Regions from separate parts of the Ruminococcus sp. AF20-12LB genome, predicted to be linked through region 1. Evidence: predicted binding sites of a transcription regulator. Region 1 holds the regulator's gene; each other region holds the start of a gene.
What was found. The regulator Rex, encoded in region 1, represses fermentation and respiration genes when NADH is low (regulators of the CRP and FNR family bind a similar motif). The targets are predictions, from matches to a motif close to ATTGTTAANNNNTTAACAAT.

Region 1 (10,123 bases):
ATGACCAATGACAAAACACATACATGGAGGAGACGTATATAAACATAAAGACTGCCTGGATTTTTCGGCAAATCTGAATCCTTTGGGAACACCGGAAAGTGTGAAGCAGGCCATTATCCACAGTCTGGATCATATTGCACAGTATCCCCAGGTGGGATGCGGCGTTCTCAGGGAAAGAATCGCAGAATCAGAAGGGGTAAAAGCGGAAGAGGTAATATGCGGTAACGGAGCAGCAGAAGTGATCTTTACGCTCTGTCATGCAGTAAAGCCAAAGCGGGCTCTGATCCCGGCGCCTACTTTTGCGGAATACGGACAGGCTCTGGCCAGCACTGGCTGTGAGCTGGAATATTACATGCTGACGGAAAATGACGGTTTTGTGCTCAGTGAAGCCTATCTGGATATCCTCCATAAGGGACTGGATATGGCTTTCTTATGTAACCCCAACAATCCTACCGGCATGCTGATCCCCCACAGGCTTCTGAAAAGGATCCTGGAGAAATGCAGAAAGCTGGATATCCTGCTGGTGGTAGATGAATGTTTCCTTGATTTTGTAAAGGAACCGGAAGAGTATTCTCTGAAGCGTTCTCTTTCCGGGTTCAATAATCTTTTTATCCTGAAAGCATTTACAAAAAGATATGCCATGGCCGGGGTGCGGCTGGGCTATGGCCTTTGTTCTGACAGAAAGCTGATAGAAAGGATGGAGCTCTGCGTTCAGCCATGGAATGTTTCCACCATGGCCCAGGCAGCCGGGCTCCAGGCACTTACAGAGACGGAATATGTAGAGGAGGGAAGACAGCTTGTTTTTCGGGAGGCACAGTGGCTGAAGGATGAGCTGGTCCGCATTGGGTATAAAGTATTTCCGTCGGAAGCAAATTATATTTTCTTTAAAGGACCGGAGGAGCTGTTTGACTTCTGTCTGCGCAAGCGGATTCTGATCCGTGACTGTAGCAATTATCCGGGTCTTACAAAGGGGTATTACCGGATCGCGGTAAAGCGCCATGAAGAAAATGTAAAACTGATCGAAGTACTTGAGGGAGGTATATTATGGCAAAAGCAATAATGGTACAGGGAACCATGTCCAATGCCGGAAAAAGCCTGCTGGCTGCGGGACTTTGCAGGATCTTTAAGCAGGATGGATATCGTGTGGCTCCTTTTAAATCACAAAATATGGCACTGAATTCCTTTATCACAGAGGATGGTCTTGAGATGGGACGGGCCCAGGTCATGCAGGCAGAGGCAGCCGGGATCCGGCCGTCTGTCCTGATGAATCCGATCCTTCTGAAGCCAACCAATGATGTAGGCTCCCAGGTGATCGTAAACGGAGAAGTTCTTGGAACCATGAGTGCCAGGGATTATTTCAAATATAAGAAGACCCTGGTCCCGGATGTGATGAAGGCGTACAACGCTCTTGCAGCGGAAAACGATATCATTGTCATCGAAGGTGCGGGAAGTCCTGCCGAGATCAATCTCAAGGATGAGGATATTGTAAATATGGGTATGGCAAAGATGGCCAAGGCACCGGTCCTTCTTGTGGGAGATATTGACCGTGGAGGTGTTTTTGCTCAGCTGATCGGTACGGTAGAGCTTCTGGAGGACGATGAGAAGGCTATGGTAAAGGGGCTGATCATCAACAAATTCCGCGGAGATAAGACTATTCTGGACCCTGGTGTTGTCATGCTTGAGGAAAGAAGCGGGATCCCGGTGGTGGGTGTGGCGCCTTATCTGGATATCCAGGTGGAGGATGAGGACAGCCTGACGGAGCGTTTTGACCGGAAGCAGGAAGCCGGTGTCATTGATATCGCAGTGGTCCGTACACCAAGGATCTCCAACTTTACGGATTTTAATCCTTTTGAGAGCATTCCCGGAGTTTCTCTCCGCTATGTAAAACACCCGAGAGATCTTCACTCTCCGGACATGATCATCCTTCCTGGAACTAAGAACACCATGGGTGATCTGATCTGGATGCGGGAAAGCGGAATGGAGGCAGCAGTTCTCAAGGAAGCCTCCAGAGGCAAGCTGATCTTTGGTGTCTGCGGTGGCTATCAGATGCTGGGTGAAACCTTAAGTGACCCTCATGGAGTTGAAAATGGCGGTTCCATGAAAGGGATGGGACTTCTTCCCATGGAAACGGTATTTGCCGAAAAGAAAACCAGGACCAGGGTGCAGGGGCATTTCGGTCAGCTGTCCGGTGTGTTTGCTCCTCTTTCCGGTGCGGAGATCGAGGGCTATGAGATCCATATGGGCGAAAGTATCCTGAAGGAGAATGCAGGAACAGCAACGAAGATTACAGACAGCGTCAGCGGTAAGAAAAAAGAAGAGGGTGCTTTTGCGGGAAATGTGTGCGGAACCTATATCCACGGCGTTTTTGATAAGGAAGCATCTGCAGAGGCGATCATACGCGTGATCGGCGAGAAAAAAGGGATTGATGTGGAAAATATGACAGGCGTGGATTTTGCGGCATTTAAGGAACAGCAGTATGATATCCTGGCTGCAGAGCTGCGGAAGCATCTGGATATGAAAAAAATCTATGAGATACTGGAAAACGGGATTACGGAGGAAGAATAGAAATGAAAGTAGAGCTTGAAAATGTAAAACCCATGGAGATCGAAAAAAGAAGCTTTGAGATCATCACAGAAGAGCTTGGGGATACTCCCCTGATCCCGGGAACCGAGCTGATCGTAAAACGCTGCATCCACACAAGCGCAGATTTTGATTATGCAAAAAATCTCTGCTTCTCGGAGGGGGCAGTGGAGAAGGCAATGGACGCCATCCGCAACGGTGCCTGCATCGTCACAGATACCCAGATGGCAAAGGCCGGGATCAACAAGCGTGCACTTGCCCGCTACGGCGGTGAGGCTTACTGCTTCATGTCCGACGAGGATGTGGCTGCCCTTGCAAAAAAGAACGGGACTACCAGAGCCACAGCCAGCATGGACAAGGCAGCAGAGATGGATAAAAAGCTGATCTTTGCCATTGGAAATGCACCTACCGCACTGGTACGTCTTTATGAGCTTATTGAGAACGGAAAGCTTTCTCCTGAGCTGATCATCGGTGTGCCGGTAGGATTTGTGAATGTTGTGCAGTCCAAGGAGCTGATCATGCACGCAGATGTGCCTTATATTGTGGCAAAAGGACGCAAGGGTGGAAGCAATATTGCTGCGTGCATTGTAAATGCCCTGCTCTACATGATCGATAACCGGAGAGATTAGGAGCCGGTAACCTCCTTCAGAAGCTGACAGGCAGGCAGAAAATCCTTGGATGGAATGGAGGAGCAGGAGAGGACCAGGGTGACCTCGGCTCCGTTTTCTCTGAGAACCTCCAGTCCCAGACCACGGTTCCGGGCTCTGTCTGTCAGTTCACTGCCTGTGAGAGAACAGGGAAGAGTAAGGGCAAGGCTGGTTCCTGCGGCTCCTGTTTGGATCTGGCAGTCCTGGCCGAAGGTTTCCCGGACAGCCTGGGAAAGAGCCTTCAGCTTCTGGGAATAAAGGCGGCGGAGCTTTCTTGTCTGGGAAGCCAGATGCCCGTCGCGGATAAACTGGCAGAGCGCGATCTGTTCTGCCTTGGAAGCAGTCTGATTATAAAAGGCTGCTTTTTTTGTATATTTTTCCCGGAGAGAGCGCGGCAGTACCATGAAGCTGACACGGATGGAGGGCAGCAGCAGCCTGGAAAAGGAACCGATATAGACAACGTTTTCACCACCTGCAAGACCGAAAAGTGAAGGCGTCGGCTTCTGGAAATAAACAAATTCGTTTTCGAAATCATCCTCAATGATCAGATGGTCATTGATCTCTGCATGACGGATCAGCTCCAGGCGTCGTTTTACCGGCATGATCTCGCCCCATTTCGTCATGTGAGCAGGAGAAACATAGATCACATCGCAGCTTTTGTCCCGGTAATGGACATCAAAGCCGTAATCCTGAAAGATGGTGCTGCATGTGGTGAAGGACGGTGTGGGGAACGAAACGGTTTTCCGTTCATGGATCAGAGGGCAGAGGATCTGGAGAAGGGGCTGGAGACCGGCCCCTACTACAATGTCATCCGGGGAGCAGATCACATTTCTGCGTTCCCGGATATAGTCTGCGAGAACCTCCCGGAAATCGCTTTCGCCCTGGGGTTCGCCATAAGAAAGCATACGGTCGCCCTGGCGGAGGGCGCTTTTGATGTAACGCTGCCACAGATCAAAACGGAAGCTTTCCCGGTCAACACCGGAAGAGGCAAAATCATAAAGGCAGGGCGTGATGTCCTTATCCTGTTTTTCGGGGGTAAGCAGATGCTGCTTGGAAGCAATGCCGGTGACATAATAGCCGCTCTGTGCCCTGGCGATGATATAGCCGTCTGCTGCCAGCAGAAGATAGGCATTTTCGATGGTGGTACGGCTCAGCTTCAGCTCCTGGGCGCATTTGCGGAGGGAGGGCATTTTGCTTCCGGGAAGGAGACGGCCTTCCAGGATCAGCTTCCGGTAATAGTGGTAAACCTCCAGATAAAGGTGTTCTTTTTTGTGTTCTGCGGATATATTTAACATAAGTATGATGATTTCCTTCCAAAAATGATTGCGTAAACCTGACAGTTCATTCTATAATATTACAGAAAAAAACTCAAGACTGGAGAATTACCATGAAAAAAATAGCAGTGATCAATGATCTTTCCGGGCTGGGGAAATGTTCACTGACAGCAGCGATCCCGGTGATCTCGGTGATGGGAGTCCAGGCGTGTCCACTTCCCACCGCTGTTTTAAGCAACCAGACCGGTTATGAAAGTTATTTCTGTGAGGATTTCACAGAGCATATGGAACCATATATGGATCAGTGGAAAAAAAGAGGATTTTTCCCGGATGGGATCTATACAGGATTTCTTTCTGATGATAAGCAGGCAGACAGGATCCTGAAATTTATGGATGCGTTTGCAGGGAAGGATACTCTGATCCTTACAGATCCGGTGATGGGGGATGACGGCGCGGTTTATCCGATCTATACAGAAGAGCTTCGCAGCCGGTTCTGCGAACTGACACGTCGTTCCTATGTGATCACACCGAACCTTACGGAAGCCCTCCTTCTTCTCTACGGAAAAGAAAAAATGGAGGAGATCTGGAATAAACTGCAAAAGGCATCAGAGGCCCGGCGGATGGAAGAGATCCGGGAGATCGGGTGCGGACTTGCCCGGAAATTTTCACTTCCTGCCGTTGTGATCACCGGAGTGGATCACAGGGAGGAGGGGCAGCCTCTGAAAATGGGAAATCTTGTCCTGGAAAACGGAAACAGCTCCTGGGTATTTGCAGAGAAATCCGGCGGAAGCTATTCCGGGACAGGAGATCTTTTTGCATCCGTGCTCAGTGCAGGGCTGGTAAAAAGATATTCCATGAAAACCTGTGCAGAGCTGGCCGTGGATTTTATCTCGGCATCGATCCGGGATGCGGTGGAGGAAGGAACAGACCGTAACGATGGTGTATGCTTTGAACAGCATCTCGGCATGCTGCTTCCATAAAAACATAAGGGGATAAAAAAGAGCTGACCGTCAGGCCAGCTCTTCCCATTTTTCATAAAGCTCTTCCAGTTCTTCAGCGATGGCTGCTTTTTCGCGGCTCAGCTTTGTACATTCCGCTACATTGGTGCAGACATCCGGAAGGACCATGGTTTCGTCGATCTCGCTGTCTCTTGTTTCCAGCTCTTCGATACGGGCTTCGACTTTTTTCAGCTCGGCTTCCCGTTTTCGTTTCTTTGCCTGTTCTTCCTTCATCTGCTGCCAGGAAAGCTTGTTCTCGGAAAACGTTTTTTCTTCGGCAGGTGCCTCCGGAGAAGTACTTCCCGGTGCATAGGTACTGGTCAGCTCATCCTTCTTTTCCAGATAGTAATCATAATCACCGATGTAATTTACCACTGCCTGGTTTGTCAGCTCCATGATCCTGGTCGCAGTCTGATTGATAAAGTAACGGTCATGGGATACATAAAGGACTGTACCGGTGTAGCTGACCAGTGCTTCCTCCAGGATCTCCTTGGAGGCAATATCCAGATGGTTGGTAGGCTCGTCAAGGATCAGGAAGTTGGCTTCGGAAAGCATCAGCTTTGCAAGGGAAACACGGCCTCTTTCTCCACCGGAAAGTGCGGAGATTTCCTTGAAAACATCATCTCCGGTAAAGAGAAATGCGGCAAGCATATTTCGGATCTCGGTCTCTGTGAGAGTCGGATAAGTATCGGAGATCTCCTGGAAAATTGTCTTGTCCATATGCAGAACATGATGTTCCTGATCGTAATAACCGATCTGCACTTTGGAACCAAGGGAAAATTTGCCGGCATCTGCTTCAATAAGACCGTTGATGATCTTCAGCATGGTGGTCTTTCCGGTTCCGTTGTTTCCGATCAGTGCCACACGCTCGCCTCGTTTGATATCAAAGGAGATATCGGAGAACAGGGTCTGTCCCGGAAAGGCCTTGGAAAGCTCTTCTACGTGGAGCACATCGTTTCCGCTTAACACCCGTGGCTCCAGAGAGATACGCATCCGGTCCTGGAGCTCAAGAGGTTTTTCGATCCTCTGTACACGGTCCAGCATTTTTTCACGGCTTTCCGCACGCTTGATGGATTTTTCACGGTTAAAGGATTTCAGCTTGGCGATAACGGCTTCCTGATGCTTGATATCCCGCTGCTGATTTAAGTATGCCTTGTACTGTGCGTCACGAAGCTGAGCCTTCTTGAGAGCATAGGCAGAATAGTTGCCGCTGTATACGCGGGTCTGTCCGGCTTCGATCTCAATGACCTTGGTGACCACCTTATCCAGAAAATAACGGTCATGGGAGACGATAAAAACAGCTCCCGGATAATTCAAAAGATAAGTTTCCAGCCAGGAGATGCTTTCCATATCCAGGTGGTTGGTTGGCTCATCCAGAAGCAGGATATCCGGCTTGGAAAGAAGCATCTTGCCCAGTGCCACACGGGTTTTCTGACCGCCGGAAAGAGTTTCGATCTGCTTGTCATAATCTTCCTCCGTGAAGCCGAGACCCTTTAAGACACCGGTCAGCTCACTTTTGTAAGCGTATCCGTTTTCCAGTTCAAACTGATGAGTTAGACGGGTATAGGTTTCCATCAGACGGTTCAGATCATCACCGGTCACGGTGTTCATTTCCTGTTCCATATTGCGGATACGGCGTTCCATATCGATGATGTGCTGCTTGGTGGTAAGAAGCTCCTCGTAGATGGTATGATGTCCGTGGATATCCTGGTACTGGGCAAGATAGCCGATATTTTTATCCCGGGCAAGCACCACGGTACCGGAATCAGCAGAAAGCTCCTGCATGATGATCCGCAGCAGTGTGGTCTTTCCTGCACCGTTGCAGCCGATCAGAGCAGCCTTTTCACGGTCTTCAATGTGAAAGGATGCATCATTTAAAATTACTTTTTCGCCAAAGGCCTTGCATATATTCTGACATGATAAAATCATAAAAACTGTCCTCCTGTATAAAGAATCACCCCTGTTTATGCCTGAACAGGGAAAAATCCTCCACCTATTATAACGGAAACTGCCGGGATTTCAAAGAAAAAATCAATTATTAGAAAAATTATAAAGAAATTTGTACAGAATAGACAACTTTAATTGACAGGAAAATGTCAATTCGTTATAATTAACCTAGTGTAAGGTAAGGAGGAAAACTATCGTGGAGACAAAACAAATCTCGAAAGCGGTGATTAAGCGTCTGCCACGCTATTACCGCTACTTAGGAGAGCTGATGGAAGACAATGTAGAACGTATTTCTTCCAATGAATTAAGTAAGAAGATGCATACCACAGCTTCTCAGATCCGTCAGGATCTTAATAATTTCGGCGGTTTTGGGCAGCAGGGGTATGGCTATAATGTACATTATCTTTATACAGAGATCGGTAAGATCCTGGGACTGGATACCGTTCATCCGATGATCATTCTGGGTGCTGGTAATCTGGGACAGGCACTTGCCAATTATGTGGATTTTGAGAAGCGTGGCTTCAGGCTGGTTGGTATCTTTGACGTAAATCCTGTGCTTGAGGGCATCGCAGTCCGTGGACTTGAGATCCAGATGCTCAGTGAGCTTCCGTTTTTCCTGAGAGAGAATAACGTGGAGATCGCAATCCTGACACTTCCTAAGAACAAAGCCAAGGAAATGGCAGATATCCTGGTGGAGAACGGGATCAAGGCAATCTGGAATTTTGCACATCTTGATCTTGAGACACCGGATGATGTGATCGTAGAGAACGTTCATCTTTCCGAGAGTCTGATGACACTGTCTTATAATCTCAGTAAATACAGGCAGGAACATGTGGATAAGTAAGAATTGTTAAGCTGCCGGAGACGGCAGCTTTCTCTATGATAGAGGGGAGGCAGAAGACAGAATGAAGAAGCTTGTTACCTGCAAAGAAATGAAGGATCTGGACTCCACAACGATCCGTGAGATCGGAGTTCCCTCCGAGGTTCTGATGGAGCGGGCAGCACTGAAGGTGGTAGAGGAAACAGAAAAGTATCTCCAGAAGGACGAAAGGATCCTGGTAGTTTGCGGAAGCGGAAATAATGGCGGTGACGGTATCGCTGTTGCCAGATTGTTCCATCTGAAGGGGATTCGGGTAGAGTTTTATATGGTCGGAAACAAAGATAAAATGACCAGAGAGACAGCTCTTCAGTATAAGATCGCTTCCGGTTATCGTGTCCCGGAGGTGAATAACCCGCAGTGGAGTGAATATACTACTATAGTAGATGCCGTGTTTGGGGTAGGCCTGACGCGTCCGATCGAGGGGCATTATGCTGATATCATCCATGAGATGAACAGTGCGAGGGCCAAAAAGATCGCAGTTGACATCCCGTCAGGAGTGAACGGAGATACTGGCCTGGAAATGGGAATTGCCTTCAGCGCCGATCTGACTGTCACATTTGCCTACCGGAAAAGAGGCCTTTGCTTTTATCCGGGAAGACTGTATGCAGGAAGGATCGTTACCGCCGATATCGGGATCTATGAACAGGAAGCTGTGACTGCATCTGCCGCCTGTCTGGAAAATAAAGATCTGAAGCTGTTTCCGGAACGTGATCCCGGCGGAAACAAGGGTACCTTCGGAAAAGTGCTCTTTGTGACCGGAAGTGAGGGAATGTGCGGAGCTGCTTATTTAAGCGCCAGTGCAGCACTTCGTGCCGGTGCGGGAATGGTAAAGATCCAGACTGTGGAAGCCAACAGGATCCCACTGCAGATACTCCTTCCGGAGGCTATGGTCTGCAGCCGCTTTGATCAGGAATCCAATGAACAGCTTCTATCCTGGTGTGATGTGATCGTGATCGGACCGGGACTTGGAACATCAGTGGCCAGCCGTGAGAGAGAACAGTGGTTTCTCACGGCGGCTGCCCGGGAGAAAAAACCGCTGATCCTGGATGCTGACGGTCTGAACCTTCTGGCTGCACATCCTCAGTGGCACCAGTATCTGGGAGAGCATGTGGTTCTGACACCGCATATCGGAGAAATGAGCCGGCTCAGTGGCAGAACGATCCAGGAGATCCAGCATGAGATCGCAGATACTGCATTGAAATGCGCTGCGGAAACAGGCTCTGTGTGCGTATTGAAGGATGCATGTACAGTGATCGCAGATGAGAAAGGACAGATGTATCTGAATCTTTCCGGTAATTCCGGAATGGCAACTGCAGGAAGCGGAGATGTGCTTTCCGGGATCCTGGCAGCAGTGTTATGTATGTATCTGAAAACGGAGGAACAGCCTCCCATGGTTTTAAAGGCCGCGTTAGGTGTTTATCTTCACGGACTTTGCGGTGATCTTGCAGCCGCTGAAAAAGGAAAGCGCAGTATGCTGGCGGGAGATATCATAGAATATCTGCCCAGGGCATTAGCTATAGGTGAAGAGGAGTCGGAATTATGAAAAAATACGAGAGAGTAAAAGCACTGGTATCACTGGACGCCATTGCCCACAATTTTGAGGAAATGCATAAAAATGTCAAAGAAGGGACAAAGATCATCGCTGTGATCAAAGCGGATGGTTATGGCCATGGAGCCAGAGCTATTGCCCGTCTGATCCAGGACTATGACTATATCTGGGGATTTGCAACAGCTACTGCAGAGGAGGCACTGGAGCTTCGGCATGCAGGGATCACCAAGCCTGTCCTGATCCTTGGC
Region 2 (10,123 bases), on a different contig from region 1:
CCCAGGAACAGATGGACGAGGCAGTTGCAGAATACAGTGTGTTCGGACGTGTAACACCTCAGCAGAAGCAGGCAATGGTGAAGTCTTTGCAGGCTCAGAAGCATACGGTTGCCATGACCGGTGATGGTGTCAATGATGTTCTGGCGCTTAAAGAGGCGGACTGCAGTATTGCCATGGCTGAGGGCAGTGATGCCGCCAAGAATATTGCCAATGTGGTATTGCTGGATTCTAATTTTGCAGCAATGCCGGAAATCGTGAATCAGGGACGCCGGGTTGTAAATAATATCCGTACTGCGGCATCTATGTTTCTGATCAAAACGATTTTTTCCGTGCTGCTGTCACTGATTACGATCTTCTTCGGGGATTCTTATCCTTTTGAGCCGATCCAGATGTCTTTGATCAGTGCCTGTGCTGTTGGTATTCCTACGTTCCTTCTGGCACAGGAGAATAATTATGAGAAGATCGACCATACATTTTTGCGTCATGTGTTTATGAATGCATTTCCGGCTGCTGTGACCATCACGGGCTGTGTGTTCAGTGTGATGCTGGTATGCCAGAATGTATACCATTCCAATGCCATGCTGAATACAGCCTGTGTGCTTGTGACAGGATGGAATTATATGGCGGCACTTAAGACGGTTTATGCGCCTTTGAATACCTATCGAAAGGTGATCATTTACAGTATGCAGGTGATCTTTTTCGGTGCGGCGGTGGTTCTGCAGAATCTTCTGACACTGGGATCTCTGGAATTCGGAATGATCATTCTGGTGTTCCTTTTGATGACATTTTCTCCGATCCTGATCGATGTGATCACGGCCTGGCTCAGAAATATTTACAGTCGTTCGCTGGATAGTGGGGAACAGGGGAAATTTGCCGCATTTATTGATAAGCTGAGAAAATAATAATATGAGAAATAAAAAAGGACACTGCCCGTTGAAAATGGCAGTGTTCTTTTTTGATTACTGTTCACTGGTAATATCCCGCGAGGTGTGTTACTGAGAACGGAGTGAACAGTAACCTTTTTTGGGCGAATAAACTGTGGAGAAGTTATCCGGTGCAGATCTGTGTAGAGAATGCAGATTGTGGATATCCGCCTGACGAAGTTATTATTTCGTGTGCATAAGCCAGATAAATCCGAAGGCAGGGATCTCTACAGCCTGTGCGTCTCTCTGAACTCCTGTGAGAAGATCTGTGTAAGTACCGTCCTGTTCGTTGATCCAGGCTACCTTATCCTGATCACTGAAATTGTAGATGCAGATCAGCTTTTCTTCAGAAGTTTCTCTTACCAGGGCAAGGAGAGCCCTTTCCCAGGTTTCCACCGTATGTGCAGGAACTTCAGGTGCAAATACCGGATGGCTGGCGCGGATGGATTCCAGCTGCTCAAGGCTGTTGAAAATGCGTCCCTGAATCGTTTCGACATCGGCTCTGTTCCTGGCAAGTGCCCAGTTGAAACGTCCGTTGTGGAGCCAGCGGGGATCAGATGCTTTGGAAATGTCTGCTTTATAGGTGTAGTCATTCAGCTGTCCGACCTCGTCACCGCTTCGAAGTACCGGAATTCCGGGGAGGGAAAGAAGCAATGCATGAAGTGTTACGTCATAGCGGATTCCCCGGCTGACACCCTCCATATTTCCTTCATAATCAAAACGCTCAATTCCTGCAAGAGATGCGGTTGTTCCGCAGAGCTCAGATTCCTCGTTTTCCGGATTTACATAAATTTCACCCCGGGCAAAGGAATCAGGGAAAATACCTGCCAGGAATTCATTCAGATAATCTCTGTGAGGTCCTTCTGTGATAAAGCTTCCTTTCAGGAAATCATAGTCTAGGTTCCAACGTACAGTGTTGCGGTTACGGAGGTAATTCTGGAATACCGGTGCCTGCGGAAGGTCTGCAGCTCTGTCAATTCCCCGGCGGAGAAGGGCAGTGTCCTTTGTGGCAACGGTATGCCAGAGATCGGACATCAGCCGGGTGCTGTTTACAATGTGAAGTTCCGGCATATCGGAAGTTCCGCCGAATGCAGCAGCCTCTGCAGGTGGGCGGTCTGTTTCGCCAAGGAGAAGAATTCCGGGGCATACGATCTCACACACCATTCTGGTCATACGTAGCAGAGAGTGAAGCTTCCAGAGATTTTCTTCCGGCATCATCGGAAGGACACCAAGGCTGAATACAGAAGCACCTTCATTTGCAAGTTCCAGGATCTGAAGAAGCATTGCATTGAAATAAGCCGGAGTCTGGAGCACACACGGCGCACCGGACTGTGGGTCATCCACAGAAAGGCTTAACGGGATCTCAAGAGCCAGGCGGATACCTGCTTTCCTACAGTTAGCTGCAAGTGTGTACAGATCTTCGGAGGTTCCGATCTCCGGGATAATGCAAAGGGAGCAATTGGAGGTTGCCTGGAAAAGATCTGTCAGGTACAGAGTGTCTGCTTTGCATTCGCTGATATAGTCCAGTTTATCAGATAGACCGGAAAGAGTATCTGCGAAGTCAGCAGGATTTACAGCCATTCCGGTGAAAGTAGTCTTACGGAACCAGTCAGGATCAGCAACGCAGGTCTGGTCAGCTTCCTTCATGGAAAGAGAGCGCTCACGGTAAATCTCTTTCATCTTTTTTGTGAGGCTTGAGAATGTGCCGGCAACTTCCGGATGATCGCGGAACAGTTCACAGTAGAGCCATTTCAGATCATTGTAGTAGTGTTTCAGACGTTTCTCGTAGAGGGCATCGTAAGCTGTGTCCTCCTTGGAGGTTTCGACTTTCAGAGGCTCGGTCTTGGAAGTAGTAACTTTCGCCGGTTCAGTCTTAGAGGTCTCAACCTTGATCGGCTCAGTTTTAGAAGTTTCAACTTTGATCGGCTCGGTTTTAGAAGTCTCAACTTTGATCGGCTCGGTTTTAGAAGTTTCAACCTTGATTGGCTCAGTCTTTGAAGTTTCAACTTTGATCGGCTCGGTCTTGGAAGTCTCAACTTTGATCGGCTCGGTTTTTGAAGTCTCAACTTTGATCGGCTCAGTCTTTGAAGTCTCAACTTTGATCGGCTCGGTCTTTGAAGTCTCAACTTTGATCGGCTCAGTTTTTGAAGTCTCAACCTTGATCGGTTCAGTCTTAGAGGTCTCAACCTTGATCGGCTCGGTCTTTGAAGTCTCAACCTTGATCGGCTCAGTCTTTGAAGTTTCAACCTTGATCGGTTCAGTTTTAGAGGTCTCGACTTTAAGCGTTTCCTTCTTTACGGTTTCAAGTTTTTTTACTTCGACTTTAGTATTTTCAACAGATTTGGCAGCAGGGGTATTTTTTTTCAGCTGCTTTTCTTTTTTTGCCTGCATGGCAGCTTTCTTTTTCTGGAGTCTTTTTGTTGACATATAGAGTTCCTCCTTAGATAAAATGATATTTTCGGTATAAAAGTGTAAACTCTCTCACGTGAGAGAGAAACAGAGCTACAGTTTATGAAAAATAGGGCGACGATTTTTAAATACAGCATAATAGGAAAAACCACATTCACGGAAAATATCAGCTGCCTTGTCAAAAGCATAGCCGATCTTATCCGGAGTATGGGCATCTGCACCAATGGTGATGATCTCACCGCCAAGCTCACGGTAGCGTCGGATAATATTGACACATGGATTTGGTTCACCAAGCCCATAGTGATAACCGCCTGTGTTCAGCTCGATCCCCACATTTTTGCGGATCAGTGTCCGCAGGATCTCGTCCAGGATCTCCTTATATCTTCCATAAGAATACTGACGGTTCCGATTTGGACCATAACGTACTACATAGTCGATATGTCCATACACATCCATCTCATCAAAAGCAGCGATATTTTCCAGGATGGATTCAAAATATTCCATGTAACATGCGGATTCCTTACGGCCCTCAAAATAAGAAGGATAATAAGGATCGTATCCGTGCACCACATGGGAGGAACCAATAACGAAATCAAAAGGAACTTCCTTCAGAAGATCGGAAAAAGATTCTGCAAGCTGAGGCTGAAGTCCAAGCTCGATCCCGAAGTTAACCTGGATCTGGTTTTTAAAAGCATCCGCAAGACTCTCAAGCTTCTGGCGGTATGCAGGGATGTTCAGGGAAAAATCAAGATTTTCCGGAGTATCAGGATAATCCGGATCAAAATGTTCAGTAAAACAGATTCCCATGAGACCCTTGTCTGCGGCAGTCTGGATCATCTTTTCCATCGGTGTATCGGAATCTGCGGAAAAAGAGGAGTGCATATGGCAGTCCCATAAAATTTTCTGGTCCATTTTGTACCTCCATATTCAAGCCTTTATATTCTGTGACAATGATCATATCTGCCTGCTATGAAGCCGGAAAAGTAAGGCTCCCGGAAGGGAGCAGGGATATCTCTTTTGGCGCTCAGCAGGACAGAACTTTCTATCAGAGAATTATAGCACATTTTTCAGAAATTTTCTTAATATTTATTTTAATGTTCTTTTTTATAAAATGCTCTTGAATTTTTGTTTGGAATTAGGTACAATATGAAACAGGTTGATGTTTCTTTAACAAAGGAACGATTTAATCACCATTCAATTCATAGGAGGAATTTATCATGGCAGTAAAAGTTGCAATTAATGGTTTTGGACGTATCGGTCGTCTTGCATTCCGTCAGATGTTTGGAGCAGAGGGATTCGAGGTTGTAGCAATCAATGACCTTACATCTCCTAAAATGCTTGCTCACTTATTAAAATATGATTCTACACAGGGAAGATATGCTCTTGCTGATACAGTTAAAGCAGGAGAGGATTCCATCACAGTAGACGGAAAAGAGATCAAAATCTATGCTAAGGCTAACGCTGCAGAGCTTCCTTGGGGAGAGATCGGTGTAGACGTAGTTCTTGAGTGCACAGGTTTCTACACATCTAAAGACAAAGCTCAGGCTCATATCGATGCAGGTGCTAAGCACGTAGTTATTTCCGCTCCGGCTGGAAACGACCTTAAGACAATCGTTTACAACGTAAACCATCAGGGTCTTACAAACGAGGACAAGATCATCTCCGCAGCTTCCTGTACAACAAACTGCCTTGCACCAATGGCTAAGGCTCTTAACGATCTTGCACCGATCAAATCTGGTATCATGTGCACAATCCACGCTTACACAGGCGATCAGATGACACTTGACGGACCGCAGAGAAAAGGCGATCTGAGAAGATCCCGTGCAGCTGCAGTTAATATCGTTCCGAACAGCACAGGTGCTGCTAAAGCTATCGGACTTGTTATCCCAGAGCTTAACGGCAAACTTATCGGTTCTGCACAGCGTGTTCCTACCCCAACAGGTTCTACAACAATCCTTACAGCAGTAGTTGAAGGAAATGTTACAAAAGAGCAGATCAACGCAGCTATGAAAGCAGCTTCTAACGAGTCCTTCGGATACAACGAGGATGAGATCGTATCCAGCGATATCGTTGGTATGAGATTTGGTTCCCTCTTCGATGCTACTCAGACAATGGTACTTCCACTTGAGAATGGCACAACAGAGGTTCAGGTAGTTTCCTGGTATGACAACGAGAACTCCTACACAAGCCAGATGGTTCGTACAATCAAGCACTTCGGAAGCCTTCTGAACGCTTAATTTTCAGCGAACGAGTGTAGAAGAATAGACTCAGAAAGGGTCCGGTCTGAAGAGGACCGGGCCCTTTTTTTCCAAAAGATCAAACAAAAGAATATCTGAGGAAATGACTGTTGACAGAGCGGACAACAATACCGCTCGCCCTTATTGATCTGCTTCCGGCAGAAATAAAAGTTAAGGAGATATAGAAATGCTGAACAAAAAAAGTGTTGATGATATCAATGTAAAAGGACAGAGAGTACTTGTAAGATGTGACTTTAACGTTCCGCTTCAGGATGGAAAGATCACAGACGAGAATCGTCTTGTGGCTGCTCTTCCTACAATCAAGAAACTGATCGCAGACGGCGGAAAGGTTATCCTCTGCTCCCACCTCGGAAAACCGAAGGGAGAGCCGAAACCGGAGCTTTCTCTTGCACCTGTAGCTGTTCGTCTTTCTGAGCTTCTTGGACAGGAAGTGAAATTTGCAGCAGATCCTGAGGTAGTAGGACCAAACGCAAAAGCTGCTGTTGCTGAGATGAAAGATGGCGATGTAATTCTTCTTGAGAATACACGTTACCGTGCAGAAGAGACAAAGAACGAAGATAAGTTCAGCGAAGACCTTGCTTCTCTTTGCGATGTATTCGTAAACGATGCATTCGGAACTGCTCACAGAGCTCACTGCTCCAACGTAGGTGTTACCAAATATGTTAAGACAGCAGTTGTAGGATATCTGATGCAGAAAGAGATCGATTTCCTCGGAAACGCTGTAAATAATCCAGAGAGACCATTCGTTGCAATTCTTGGCGGTGCTAAGGTTTCCAGCAAGATCTCTGTAATCAACAACCTTCTTGATAAGGTAGATACACTGATCATCGGTGGTGGTATGTCCTATACATTCTCCAAAGCTATGGGCGGACACATCGGAACATCCCTCTGCGAGGATGATTACCTTCAGTATGCTCTCGACATGATGAAGAAAGCAGAGGAGAAGGGTGTGAAACTTCTTCTTCCTGTAGATAACAGAATCGGTGATGCCTTCTCCAACGACTGCAACATCCAGATCGTTAAACGTGGTGAAATTCCGGACGGATGGGAAGGAATGGACATCGGAACAGAGACAGAGAAGATTTTTGCAGATGCTGTTAAAGATGCTAAGACAGTTGTATGGAACGGACCGATGGGATGCTTCGAGATGCCGAACTTTGCACATGGTACAGAGGCAGTTGCAAAAGCTCTTGCTGAGACAGATGCAACAACGATCATCGGTGGCGGTGATTCCGCAGCAGCAGTAAATATCCTTGGATATGGCGACAAGATGACACACATCTCCACAGGTGGCGGTGCATCTCTTGAGTTCCTTGAAGGAAAAGAGCTTCCGGGTGTAGCTGCAGCTAACGATAAAGACTGATAAAAAAATAAAGTGTTCCATAAACACAAAAAAGGAGATAAAACAATGGCAAGAAAGAAAATTATTGCTGGAAACTGGAAAATGAATATGACACCAAGCGAGGCTGTAAAGCTGGTTGAGACTTTAAAACCGCTTGTTGTTAACGACGAAGTTGATGTAGTGTTCTGCGTACCGGCTATCGACATCATTCCTGTTGTTGAGGCAGCTAAAGGAACAAACATCCAGGTTGGCGCTGAGAACATGTACTTCGAGGAGAAAGGTGCTTACACAGGCGAGATCGCTCCGGCTATGCTCGTAGATGCAGGCGTTAAGTACGTAGTACTTGGACATTCCGAGAGAAGAGAGTACTTCGGTGAGACAAACGAAGACGTTAACAAAAAAATGCTCAAAGCTTTCGAGCATGGTATCACACCGATCATGTGCTGCGGCGAGACACTTACTCAGAGAGAGCAGGGCGTGACAATGGATTTCATCCGTCAGCAGGTTAAGGTTGGATTCCAGGGTGTTACAGCTGATCAGGCTAAGACAGCAGTTATCGCTTACGAGCCGATCTGGGCTATCGGAACAGGTAAGACAGCTACAACAGAGCAGGCTCAGGAGGTTTGCGCTGATATCCGTAAATGCATCGCTGAGATCTATGATGATGCTACAGCAGCAGAGATCCGTATTCAGTACGGCGGATCTGTAAACGCTGCAACAGCTCCTGACTTATTCGCTCAGGCTGACATCGACGGCGGTCTTGTAGGCGGCGCTTCCCTGAAACCAGATTTCGGAAAGATCGTAAACTACAAATAAGATCCACTTAAAAAGGGGCTTCGGCCCCTTTTTTTATATCTTCTTATAGAAAAAACCAGAAAAACTCTCCCTGACACGGATAGCACAGCCAACAAAAAGCTGCATCTGATCACAGTCAGAGAGAGTTTTTCTTATCTTCAGAGTAAGGATTGTTTTTCACTGAAGCTTTTTCTGTATGTTCGTTCCTTTCGTCAGGCTCGGGAACATGTTCCACAATGTCCTCGATCTCGCAGTGGAGAATGGAACACAGCCTGTCTATGGTATAAATTTCAACATTTTTATTTTTTCGGAGTCTGTCCAGAAGTGAACGGGTAATCTGGTAATGTTCATAAAGATCATACTGAGTGATCCCACGCTCCTTCATCGTGACCCAAAATCTGTCATATTTTATCATATATATATCCTGTCCGATTCATCCTTGAATTAATCTTATTATGAAGGTAAAATTGGAATCACAACAGTGTCCTTATATCGACACTACAGAAAGGAGAAGCAATGAGGAAGTTTTTTAAAATCTTAATTTCAGTGGTGATCACACTGTATTTTTCAGCTACCATGTTCTACTGCTTTGTGGCAGGAACACCGGATGGTGGAAAAGGGGCAGTGATCTATATGATGTCAGCAGCAGGCTTGTCGATACTGTTTCCGGCTTTTACCTGCGGCTGCATTCATTACATCCTTTATCTCAGAAAAAAAATGGATGAAAGGCGCAAATGATCAGGATTTATGGTATGATAACAATAAATATCTGGCAGGGTATGTCGTTTCAGAAAACGGTTATCTGATAACGGCAGAAACGCATCAGATGGCTGTACTGTGATGCAGCCGTTACGTATTATAATAGAAAGAAAGCCTGCAGCTGTGCGTAAGACGCTTATATGATCATTTGTGGAGGATTTTATGGGGAATATTCTGGATTATCTTGACTGGAGAGGAGATATTACCTTTGAGCAGTCACCCTTTAATGAAGTTGACAATCTGATACTGGCGTGTTTTTCCTATCTTGATCTGGATGAGATGGCAGAAGTAAAAAACGGAAATACTCTTTCTGTAGAAGAACTCTTTGCGGCTTTTTCCAGACGGGAAATAAAGAAGGATCTGAAAGCAGAAAGCGCATTTCTGCAGAATACACCGGTGCTCCTTGAAAAAATGGCCTGTGCGGAGAGATTCCGGAAATGTACAGTAGGAGGCTTTGTCAATGAAATCCTTTCCCGTCAGGCTCAGCAGTTTGCGGCAGTGACTATAGGACTGGATGATGGAACCACATATATTTCATTTCGTGGAACCGATGATACCATTGTGGGGTGGAAGGAGGATTTTAACTTAAGCAACGGAGTTGTTCCTTCGCACAGAAAAGCGTTGGAATATCTGGAAACGCATGGAACTTATATACAGTCCATGCTGCGGATCGGCGGTCATTCCAAAGGAGGAAATCTGGCTATGTATACAGCGATGCAGTGCAGTGACATCCTGCAGGAAAAGATTCTTTCTGTCTATGATAATGATGGTCCGGGTTTTCCGGAAGGATTTTTCAGTCCCGGAAGAGTGGAAAGGGTTTTGCCAAAAGTCACTCGTATCATTCCCGAGGCATCTGTGATCGGGATGCTGCTCAGCCACCAGAAAGATCCGCTGATCGTAGCCAGTACACAGAAGGGAATCCTGCAGCATGATGCTTTTACCTGGGAGGTAATGGGGCCATCCTTTATAGAGAAAGAAAGTTTGACAAGAAGAGCTGCGGCGTCAGACCGAAGTCTTCATAAATGGATCGACCATATGGATGAAAAGCAGAGAGAGCATCTCATCGGGGAACTCTTTTCTGTGCTGGAAGCAACCGGAGCAGATACCATTTCCCAAATCCAGGAAGGCGGTCTGAAAAGTCTGGCTGCCATGGTGCGCCAGCTGGATAAACTGGAACCACAGTCAAAAGCTATGGTGCAGGAGCTGATCACCGGACTTTTTGGCAGCTGGCTGGAATTGCTTCCTCTGCCGGAACTTGACAAAAAGCGTTTTCTGCCATAACATAGGAGTTACTCTGATAAAATTGGAAAAAACGGAAAGGGGACATCAGAAAATGAACGAAAAAGTCGTAAATGCGGCCCTTCTTGGTCTCGGAACAGTAGGGACCGGTGTATATAAAGTGATCAAAAGCCAGGAGCAGGAAATGACAGCTAAGCTTGGATGCCAGGTAAAGATCACAAAGATCCTGGTGCGTAACCTTGAGAAAGCATCCGGGAAGGTAGATGATCCTTCTGTTCTTACAACGGACTGGGCAGATATTGAGGGAGATCCTTCCATTGATATTGTGATCGAGCTGATCGGTGGAATCGAGCCGGCACGTACTTATATCCTTGCAGCACTGAAAGCCGGCAAGAACG
Region 3 (10,123 bases), on a different contig from region 1:
ATAATCTTTCCGCCATCTGTGCTTTGCTCGCCCGGAACCTGACAGACACATAATAAATCAGACATTTTTTCCGCAAACTGATAGCTCTTATAAATCTGCCTGATCCCGGAAATCTGCTTACTTACACTTACAAAAATCTGTTCCTTCTGACATACCATCCTGCATAGTATCTGAAAAATCCTCTCTGTAGTTTTTCTGCATGCTTCATCAGAATAATCACACAAAACCAGAAGGATCTGCTTATCCTGGGCACAACACAAAATCCCATTATAATTGCAGCGGATATGACTGCTCAGTTTAGATAAAATCTGCTCTAGCCTTGTTCCTGTTACACGATCATTGTCTTCCAGAACACACACATTCACAACCGTATATGCACTGTCTGTAAAATACCCTTTTCTCATCAGTGCCGAAACATACAGTTCTTCCTGAGACGGACATAAAAAGGCATTGTTAAGTGCCGTCGCAACCTCAATTGCGTTCTGCTGCTCTTTTGTTATTGCAAAACATATGATCCGCATGATTTCAGCCATTCGAACCCTCCACGGTACTTCAAATACCGGGAATCCCTTTTCATTTGCAAAATCAATAACATCCTGTCCGATCTCACTGATATAAGGCCCTGTATTGATCACGATTCCACTGGCTTTGTTTCGCCATACTTCCTTTACCAGACGAAGAAGAGTCAGATTTTCATTCAATCCTAATCCAGTTGTAAAAGTAAGCTCCTGTCCCTGCAGAAATGCAGAAATCGTGTCGCTGTCTACCATATGCGTCCATGACACTTCATGATCCAGTCCTGTCTCACCTGCTACCAGCTTCATCTCCAGATGCTGTACCTGTTTTATGATCTCACGCAATGTTACTGCCATATTTATACACCTTTCTCCACCGCAGCTTCCTGTGATCAACTGCATCAGACGATCAAAGATACTCCAGATATCAGAAGCAGTATATAAGTCAGATTCAGAAATACCTTCTGAGATACTTTACATACCAGCTTTTTACCTAACCATGTAGCTATAAGTAATGGCAGGATACTGATACAGATCAGTCGAATATCTGCCGTTCCAACCAGGCCGCTCCTGAACTGGGTAACCATCAAAAAAAAATTCAGCACCACCCATACAGGGGCCACTGTCGCACGAAATTCTTCTTTTTCTTTCAGTACCTGTGTTGCATAGATCACAAGTAAAGCCCCTCCTGATACAAACATACCATGAATTATCCCTGCCAGGATCAGAACTATCCACAAAATGAGATCCGGAAGTTTTTTCTCTGTATGGATGCACAGATTCTTTAATGCAACTACGACGATTATGATTCCATATATTGTCAGAAGAATATTTTCAGATTTCACGATCCGGCAGATCTGTATCCCTGCAAACATTCCAACCAACATGACCGCAGACATCTTAAGCAATTCTTTCCAGTTTATATGTCGATATCCGGTCACTGCGATCATCAGTCCGGACAGCCAGGCCATAACATTCAGGACCACCTTTGCATGATCCAGCCCAAGCAAATAAACGGAAGGTGGCATCGCCAATACCGTGCCGGCAAACCCTGTGATAGCCTGAATAACATTAGAAACAAACAATACAAGCAAAAATAACAATTCTTTCATAGAGCATTCTTCCTTTTCTGTATTATCTGTTTACCGCACACTCTTTATCACTGCTGATAAAATAAAAAGACGCTTTGCAATAATGACTGCAAAACGTCTTTGTTTTTCTACATTCTTGATTTTAACACGCTAAAAGGCAAAAGTCAACAGTTGCCTTTCTCCATTACCTTGACACATTCTTTTGTATTATTATTTTTTGCTATTTTTCTTAATGACAGCTATGGCTTCCACATCCATGCTCGCCACATGTATGTCCTTCCCCGTGGCTGTGCTCATGATGAGAACACTTAACATCCGGATTATAATCGAGTGTTTCATTGATAAACGCTTCTACTGCTTCATCCGCATCTCCGGAAACTCCTCCGAAAAGCTTAATGCCGGCTGCCGCTAACGCTGTCTGTGCGCCGCCTCCGATTCCGCCACAGATCAAAACATCTGCATTCAATGCTTTAAGAACTCCTGCCAATGCGCCATGTCCGCTTCCATTCGTATCTACTACTTCTGAATGTACTACTTTTCCTTCCTCTACATCATAAATCTTAAATGTTTCTGTGTGTCCGAAGTGCTGAAAAATCTGTCCGTTTTCATACGTTACTGCTATTCTCATGATACCTTCTCCTTTTTCTGCTGCATATTTTTGATGAATCTCCTGCTTGTAACATCCTCCAAGTCCACAGTTACTGCTCTGACCATCACAGATTTTGAAATCTCCACCTTCAATTTTAAGCGGATATCCATCAATGAGTGCATCTGCTATTTTCTTCCTGGCAATCTCATAAATTCGCTGAACAGTTGTTCTTGCTACTTGCATAGATACTGCGCACTGCTCCTGACTATAACCTTTCTTGTCCAACAGACGGATGGTTTCATACTCATCTACCGTCAGAACAATAGGTGTTTTTTTCTCAGTATCATCTGCCGGAAAGAATTCTAAAACATTGGGGAAATGGCAAACTTTTCTGCATTTTACTGGTCTCGGCATAAACTGCTCCTTTCTTGCTTTTCTTATATAATAGTTCTATAAAAGGCATATGTCAATAATGTTTTTGACATATGCCCATATAACTCAGCTAATAGTATTATATACAGCATAAACTTCTCCTCACGACACATATATTTCGATGTTTTTCCGCAAATCAACTATTGATAATGGCATAGAAAAAACAGTCTGTCATAACAGAAATTAATTCCATCAAAACAGACTGTTCTTTTTGCCATCTTCTTTTACTGCGCCTTCGATCTGATATGCACTCGTTGCTGCACCCCAGACAAAATCCTCTGAAAACCCTGAATACTTTCTATTTTCTTTCTCCATTGCTTTCTTCCTTTTATTAAATCATTTCTTTTGCTATTTCCATTCTTCAATTCCCAGATTCTCTATATAATCAGCAAGTTCTCTCGCCATCTCATAGGTCTCCGGAATTCTGAGATGTCCCGGAGTTGCTGCTCCGTTTCTCTTAATAATTTTCAAAAATGTTTCAAAAATCATTCAAAAAAACTTTCATATATATCGCGTGGAACATATGGATATAAGAAACTACAAATCCGCCTTCATCTTTATCTTCCACAATTTCCATACGATAGGACATTGCCATATAATCATTCAGCGTCTTCATCATTCTTCGCCTCGCTTTCTACAATCTGCTTTACCATTTCTACATATACTTTCTTGATTGGTTCATGCTTTGGTATTACCTTTATTTCCTGCATTTCTTCCTACATCTACAAGATAATCTGCTACATGAGAAATAAATTCTATATTATGTTCAATAATTAATACAGGTATATGTATTAAGTTAAAAGAATAAACCCATAAACAGCAGATCCCCTGCAAAGCTTGAAAACTCTGCAGGGGAACACATAAATTTTATTTTCCCTATGTAATCATCTCCGGTTTCATCTTTCAAAAACAGGTATATCCGAAACATCCCGCTTTTCATTACGGATATAATCCTGATTATACGGGAATCTGGCAACCTTTGCGCGAACCTTCATCTGGCGGGTTCCCGGCGTTCCCCAGAGTATTTCAAGCTCCGTCCCTTCTTTGGCATATTCTGCGGAAATGAAGGCCAGAGAAATCATGCTGTTATAGGTATAAGAGATGATTTTTCCGCTTGTGATCCCGATCTCCTTATCTGCAGCCAGCACCTTATCCGCCCGGTACTCAAAACCAAACTCTCTGACACAGAAATAGTATTCAAGCGCGCATGGTTTGGTAATATCCTCGCAGGGTTCCTCCCCAGGGCTGAGCATGGTTGCAAAGACTTCTGCCACATCCTCGGCGTTCCACTCCAGGGTTACGCATTTTTTTTGGGGCTTTTTCGACATTTCAAGGAGGGCTTCTTTTCCAATGAAGTCATGATTGTATTTAATCAGGAAATCCCATCCCACATCATAGGGAGTAACAAAGCGAGCCTGAAGATCATCCCCCACACTTCCGAGAAGCCTTCGATTGAGATTGAACATGGATAACTGAGGCACTGTGCGCATATATTCTGTCATTTTCTCGCTGGTTTCCAGCCACGGAAGCGGATAGTGAAGATTGATATTCGGGAATCCGGCCTCCGTATGGTTAAACATGTTATAAGCCTGGAGCCCAAGCTTTCTTGCTCCCAGCTTTTCACCTGCCGCCCATACCAGATTATAGATCTCCGCATAATCCGCCATATCTCCGTGAATTTCATAAGCAAGGTTGCCGGACATGCCAAGCCGGATGATGCGTACCTGTTTTCCGTTTACCTCCTGGATTCTATGTCTGCCGAATTTGATGTCGTGAAGATTGGCCTGGAATGCGTTTTCCAGAATCTCTAAGGACTTTTCACCGTCAATCTGGATAAAATATTCCTTTCCGCTCATGTTTTCGCCATGCACATCCAGATCTGATGTATTGACATAATAAGAGATCACCGGATCAAGCCAGTAGGTTCTGTAACGATCTTCTCCGATACGGATTACAACGCCGTCTGTCAGAATCTGACCTTTCTCATTGCACATTACGGCATGGCGTATGCCGTTCATTCCCAGCGTGGTAAAATCATTTGTACAAACCTGTCCCATTAATTTAACGGCATCCGGTCCGTATACATCATAAATGGGGGATGTCATAAGCGCCGTTCCAATCCATGCGCTGGTCTGATATGCCTTGATCTCATCCTCCACGCCCGTATAAGCATATGCCGTAATAAAAGATCCCTGTGGGAACAATAAGGTGGCGCCTTCCAGCGCCGGATTCATCATTTCTGCCATTTTTCGTCCTCCTACTGTTTTTAATTATCTGTAGATGTTCTTGTTCCGATTAAATGATTTTCCATATCTTCAAACATTTCTCTTACCGTGATGGGCTTTTGCCCTGTCAGCTTTTCAAAATCATCTGTAAATGTACTCATTTGATTCAGACGGATTGCCCTGCCAAAGGACACCATTCCATCTGAGCAAAATGGAAAGTTCTTCGCCGTGTCCGCCCACATTTCCTCCGTTGTCCTTGGAACGCCGATGGAGTCAAAGAACTCATACATCTCATCATCGTTGATATATTGATATTCCGTCTTTTTACCCGTAACCTCCGAGGCGATTGCCATGTACTGTGCAATTGTCAGAAGCTCGGCTCCATTTATATCAACAATTCGATCTTCCCAATCAGACATTGCCGCACAGGCCGCCGCAAGCGCACAGTCATCCCTCGAAACAAATGCCATTTTCCCATCTCCCATGTTATTGCGGATGATGCCGTTTGTATTTTCAACTGCTTCCACAAATGTGGAGACCATTGCTTCCGCATATTGGGAATCCCGAAGAATCAAATAATGGATGGGCTGTTTTTTGATATACCTTTCGGTCCATACATGATCGTTTACTTCGTAAGCATTGATATCCTCATGTCCGGCTCCTACAATCGATGTATAAACCAGTTTGTTTACACCTGCCGCCACAGCCGCATCAATTGCAATTTTATGTGCCGCTCTTCTTTTCGGTCCAACGAATGGCATGGAGATCAGAATAACTGTATCCGCATCTTTAAATGCTTCCGTCAGTTTTTCCGCATTGTTAAAATCGGCAATTCTGGTTTCAATGCCCATTGCCTGGTATTTTTCAAGACCATTTTTTGTTGGAGCCGTAAAAATCAAAGCTTCATGAGGATATTTTTCCAGCAATACACGGGCTGACCTGCTTCCAAAATTTCCGTCTACTCCATTTAACAATATCTTTTTCATAAAAAATAATCCTTTCAACTATATAGTTATAATATTAAAAAATCGATACCCCTTTATAGGATGCTCCCTCAGCTCTTTTTATTGCCTCCCTCCTTTTGTCTGAATTATATTATCTCTTCTCTAACTGTCGGCGCCTGAACAGTGTTTCCTATATATTTATAGTAAAGCAGTTGCCATCTCCCGTCATCAGTTATATAATTCATTTATACTGTCTTTTTTCGTCAAAAATAACCAAAGGAGTTTTTTGCAATGAAATCTATGAGTATTTCTGTCATCCTTGACTGGATTCCTGATAAATACAGGATTTTTTATAAATCTACGGGCTTAGATCAATTATTCCGGCATGCCCGCATGCTTGATGATTCCATGGAAATAATTGATAATGATTTTCTGTATTTAACACAAGAGAGCTCTTTCCTTGATAGGGAATGGGATATACGTAAGCCCCGGTTCCTGATTTTCTGTACCAAAACCGGATCAAAGGAGGGACAGATAAACCCTTCCTGGATGGAGCATGCCGCCATCTTATATACGGACGAGCCTTTTCATAAGGTATTCCGTGAGTTTCTGGATATTTTTGATAAGTACTATGCCTGGTATGAGCAATGCCTAAATATAATTATCGAAAACAAAGATGTTTCAGATCTGCTTGATTATGCGTCCACCTTTCTTTGCAACCCGATTGCCCTTTTTTCTCCAACCGGAAAGCTGCTGCATTATACCGGGAAATTTCAGGAAAAAATCGTGGGAACTCTCTGGGACGAGGTTATCAATTTCGGCTTTACACCGACAGAATCCATATATCCTGACGAACACCAGAGAGTTATGCAGGAAATTCACAGCGGAAACCGCTTAATCTCCAGCGTCTTTCGTCAGGATCCATCCCATCACTCTCTGACCGCTCCGCTTTATTTTGAGGGAAAAAACTTTGGAGCATTCGGTACGACAGATATAAACGGTCCCTTTACGGAAGCACAAAAGGCTTTGTTATTAGAAGTCGTTCATTTTACAGAGCTTGCTATGAAGCACCAGATTCAGGCTTTTCTTTTGCAGGATGAAGAAAACTATTATGTTATACGGCTTTTACAGGGATATCCGGCAGATGAGCTTTCTACCTCTTATTATCTCCAAGCCAGAAATTATACGAATGAGGATATTTGGTATCTTTATCAATTTTCCCTTCCGGAATCTGACGTCTCGGATACCCGTCAGTCTGCCTATATTCATCAGATAAAAAACATTCTGCCTCATGGAGTTGTCCTCTATTTTGAACATTCTATTGTTGCGGTTTGCCGCAGGCGGGATTTTGATCCTGATTATGAAAAATCATACGCCGCACTGGATGATTTGCTAAAACGGCTTTCCCTTAAGGTCTATATAAGCACCCGTTTTTTTAGATTCACGGAGCTTTCCATGGCATATGGGCAATGCAGGCTTATGAAATCTTACCCTTTGGAGCCTCAAAAACATATTCAAAGGTTTGATGAAGCCTTTCTGCATGTTTTATATGGTGTCCTTAAGGAAAAAAACTCCTTGCCGGGCTTCTGCCACCCAGCTGTTTTATCCCTGTGGCAAAGCCATATGGAGCAGGATCTCACACTCATTCATAATTTAAAATGCTATCTTATCAACGGAAGAAATATAGCGGAGACTGCCCGGACGCTTCATCTTCATAGAAACACCTTGATCTACCGGCTACGAAAAATCGAAGACCTGCTCCATATTTCACTGGATTACCTGGATGAAAATATGCTTCTCTATTTATTAATATCCTGCCTCATCTGCGAAACACTTTAATTTGGACATCCTCCTATGCTTGAAATTTGGCTTGCGACAGCAATTTCATTGCAACATAGGAAGATTTTCATTTATTTTGTGATTCTTACTTTTGATTGTTTCCAAACTGAGGGAGTAACAGCCCACAGAGGAACATAATTACCATACATATGGATGCAAGCATAAACAACAAACTATAATTTTCTCCCGCAATCGGTGTTAAGATATAAGTTGGAATCAAAACAGCTCCAAGAAGCTGTAATGTAGAGATGACACCCGCCGCACTTCCTGCATATTTAGTTCCAAGTCCTTCTAACAAAACCGGTGCGGAAAGGAAAATAGGCATTGACGCTCCAAGCATAATTCCAGTATAAAGAACCAGTATGTGTAAAACGAATATGGACGGAAATCTCCAACACATAATAATTCCGGCAAAACTCAACACGGCAGCTCCTGATACAAACACTTTAACATTTTTGATTTTAGAGAATACAATGGGACCTGTAATAGAGCCAATACAATTTCCCAATGTCAACATAGATGCAATCGTACCACATACTTTCATATCTATTCCATACATGGTCTGCAATGCCATCGGCATAAAAGTGGATAAAGTTACCGTACTGCCAAGAGCCATCATAATGCAAATAGAAACCAGCCATACACCTTTATTAGAAAGTACTACCTTAAGAGAATCCCCAATGGAAGGTTGATTTTCCTGATCTATCTTCTCCCTTTCTTCCATTGTATCCTCTGGCTTATCTTTCACAAAAAGCAACCATAAAACAAATACACTAATACAGAATATTGCTGATACAATAAAAGCAGATGTCCTGCTATCAAACAAAACTGCCGTCGTTGCTGTCGCAAAGGCTCCCGGAAGTTGTCCGCAAAATCCAAATATGCCCATCAAAATTCCTAGCTTTTCCTGCTCAAACCAACTTGCAGTAATCTTGGATGCATTAATATTGACAAACATATTGGAGAAACCGGTTAATGCCATGCAAAGAAAAAATGGCATATAGCTATTTGCAAAAACTCTCCCAATCATTCCAATTCCAGCTATAACAAATGAAATATTAATGACTTTCTTTGAACCAACCTTGTCAGAAATCATTCCTCCTACAAAACTCAAGAAAATTGCTACAATCATAGGCGCCGTAAATAAAGATGAAAACTGCGATGTTGTAAGTCCAAAAGATTGTATTAGTTCCGAGGCATACACGGATAACTGGTATTGTGCATAACTTCCCGGCATATATGCAAGACACATAATCGTAAATACCAGCCATTTTCTATTTTTTTTACTCATGGAAACTCCCTTCATTCTTCAAAGCCATACGGACAAGAACTAATATCATAATTTTTATTCTCAACCAGATCATTTAATGGAAATTTTGCAATTACTGCACGGATATCCTTTATACGCTTTCCATAATCGCCCCATTTTACAATCACTTCTTCGCACTCTTTGGCATATTCCATATCTATGGTACATTCAGAAATCATTTTATGATAATGGGAACTATATGCCGCACTACTGGATAAACCAATAACCTTGCCATCCCTTGTGGTAACATAGTCCTGATGTCCTCCACACATGCCCGGAACGCAACAAGGATACTCCATCTGCTTATAAGGCTCCCCCTCTCTATACAAAGATGCCTGTACATCTAAAATATCTTCCGGATTCCAAATTAAAGATACAATCATCTTTTGAGGATTTGACATTTCTTTCTCAAGAGCTTTTCTTCCAATAAAGTCATGATCCAATTTTGCCATCCATTGCCAGCCAACCTCTACCGGCGTCCGGAAACGTGCACGAAGATTCTCTGGTTCAACACTTCCAGTATATGAAATATTTGCAGGTGACATTTCTACAACCTTCGGATCTTTATAGGAAGCGCTCTCAAATGATACCGTAACTTGCGGATATCCTCCAAAAGCATGATTCACCGGATAACTCCGCCATCCAAGCCTCTTTAATCCCATAGGTTTTCCGATCTCATAAGCCGCATGATATACATTGGGACCATCTTCTTTTAAACCACGAATTTCATATGCAAGTGTTCCACTCATCCCAACCCTGTTCACTTCCACTTCAATATTCAGTCCCGGAATACTTACCTTACGAAATTGCAAAAATGCTAGATCATGAAGATTCGTATTCGTAAGTTTTTCTATAATTGTTAATGACTTTGGTCCTGAAAATTGAAAGACAAAGATATCACGCATGGTCATTTTCACATCATAAGCACCAGTCTCCAACAGTTTCATTGCTGCAAATGGAAGTGCAGCCGTAATCCGATATGTATTATCGTCGTCTTTCATACTAAGACAATGAGCTGCTATCAATCCTTCTTCATCAAGCATAACCAAATGTTTATTTTTTCCGTTTTTCCATTTGCTAATGTTATTCATACAAAGTTTTGAGAGAAACGCCTGTGCATCTTTTCCTTGGAATGTAATTTCAGCCCCACTAATCCCTGCATGAATATAACATGTTTCT

Region 2: the regulator Rex is predicted to act here: its motif matches at 4,488-4,507, upstream of gap (type I glyceraldehyde-3-phosphate dehydrogenase).
Region 3: the regulator Rex is predicted to act here: its motif matches at 5,861-5,880, upstream of DWX61_RS10790 (NmrA family NAD(P)-binding protein).

Annotation. Positions count from the first base shown of each region.
Region 1 covers NZ_QUGH01000002.1:215,999-226,121, forward strand. The annotation lists gene cobD (threonine-phosphate decarboxylase CobD) at 8-1,060, shown strand; gene DWX61_RS03695 (cobyric acid synthase) at 1,045-2,565, shown strand; gene DWX61_RS03700 (precorrin-8X methylmutase) at 2,568-3,209, shown strand; gene pdxR (MocR-like pyridoxine biosynthesis transcription factor PdxR) at 3,206-4,522, opposite strand; gene DWX61_RS03710 (pyridoxamine kinase) at 4,615-5,481, shown strand; gene abc-f (ribosomal protection-like ABC-F family protein) at 5,512-7,428, opposite strand; gene DWX61_RS03720 (redox-sensing transcriptional repressor Rex) at 7,640-8,290, shown strand; gene DWX61_RS03725 (NAD(P)H-hydrate dehydratase) at 8,352-9,869, shown strand; gene alr (alanine racemase) at 9,866-10,123, shown strand, end outside.
Region 2 covers NZ_QUGH01000003.1:151,918-162,040, reverse strand. The annotation lists gene DWX61_RS05105 (HAD-IC family P-type ATPase) at 1-902, shown strand, start outside; gene DWX61_RS05100 (hypothetical protein) at 1,107-3,350, opposite strand; gene DWX61_RS05095 (histidinol-phosphatase HisJ family protein) at 3,426-4,244, opposite strand; gene gap (type I glyceraldehyde-3-phosphate dehydrogenase) at 4,550-5,569, shown strand; gene DWX61_RS05085 (phosphoglycerate kinase) at 5,757-6,953, shown strand; gene tpiA (triose-phosphate isomerase) at 6,999-7,748, shown strand; gene DWX61_RS05075 (helix-turn-helix domain-containing protein) at 7,864-8,142, opposite strand; gene DWX61_RS05070 (hypothetical protein) at 8,244-8,465, shown strand; gene DWX61_RS05065 (Mbeg1-like protein) at 8,649-9,767, shown strand; gene DWX61_RS05060 (homoserine dehydrogenase) at 9,820-10,123, shown strand, end outside.
Region 3 covers NZ_QUGH01000007.1:141,710-151,832, reverse strand. The annotation lists gene DWX61_RS10830 (PucR family transcriptional regulator) at 1-872, opposite strand, end outside; gene DWX61_RS10825 (sulfite exporter TauE/SafE family protein) at 917-1,627, opposite strand; gene DWX61_RS10820 (NifB/NifX family molybdenum-iron cluster-binding protein) at 1,836-2,609, opposite strand; gene DWX61_RS10815 (family 1 glycosylhydrolase) at 2,820-2,942, opposite strand; gene DWX61_RS19320 (hypothetical protein) at 2,976-3,098, opposite strand; gene DWX61_RS19690 (hypothetical protein) at 3,106-3,246, opposite strand; gene DWX61_RS10795 (aminomethyltransferase family protein) at 3,524-4,873, opposite strand; gene DWX61_RS10790 (NmrA family NAD(P)-binding protein) at 4,894-5,838, opposite strand; gene DWX61_RS10785 (PucR family transcriptional regulator) at 6,088-7,635, shown strand; gene DWX61_RS10780 (MFS transporter) at 7,721-8,926, opposite strand; gene DWX61_RS10775 (aminomethyltransferase family protein) at 8,938-10,123, opposite strand, start outside.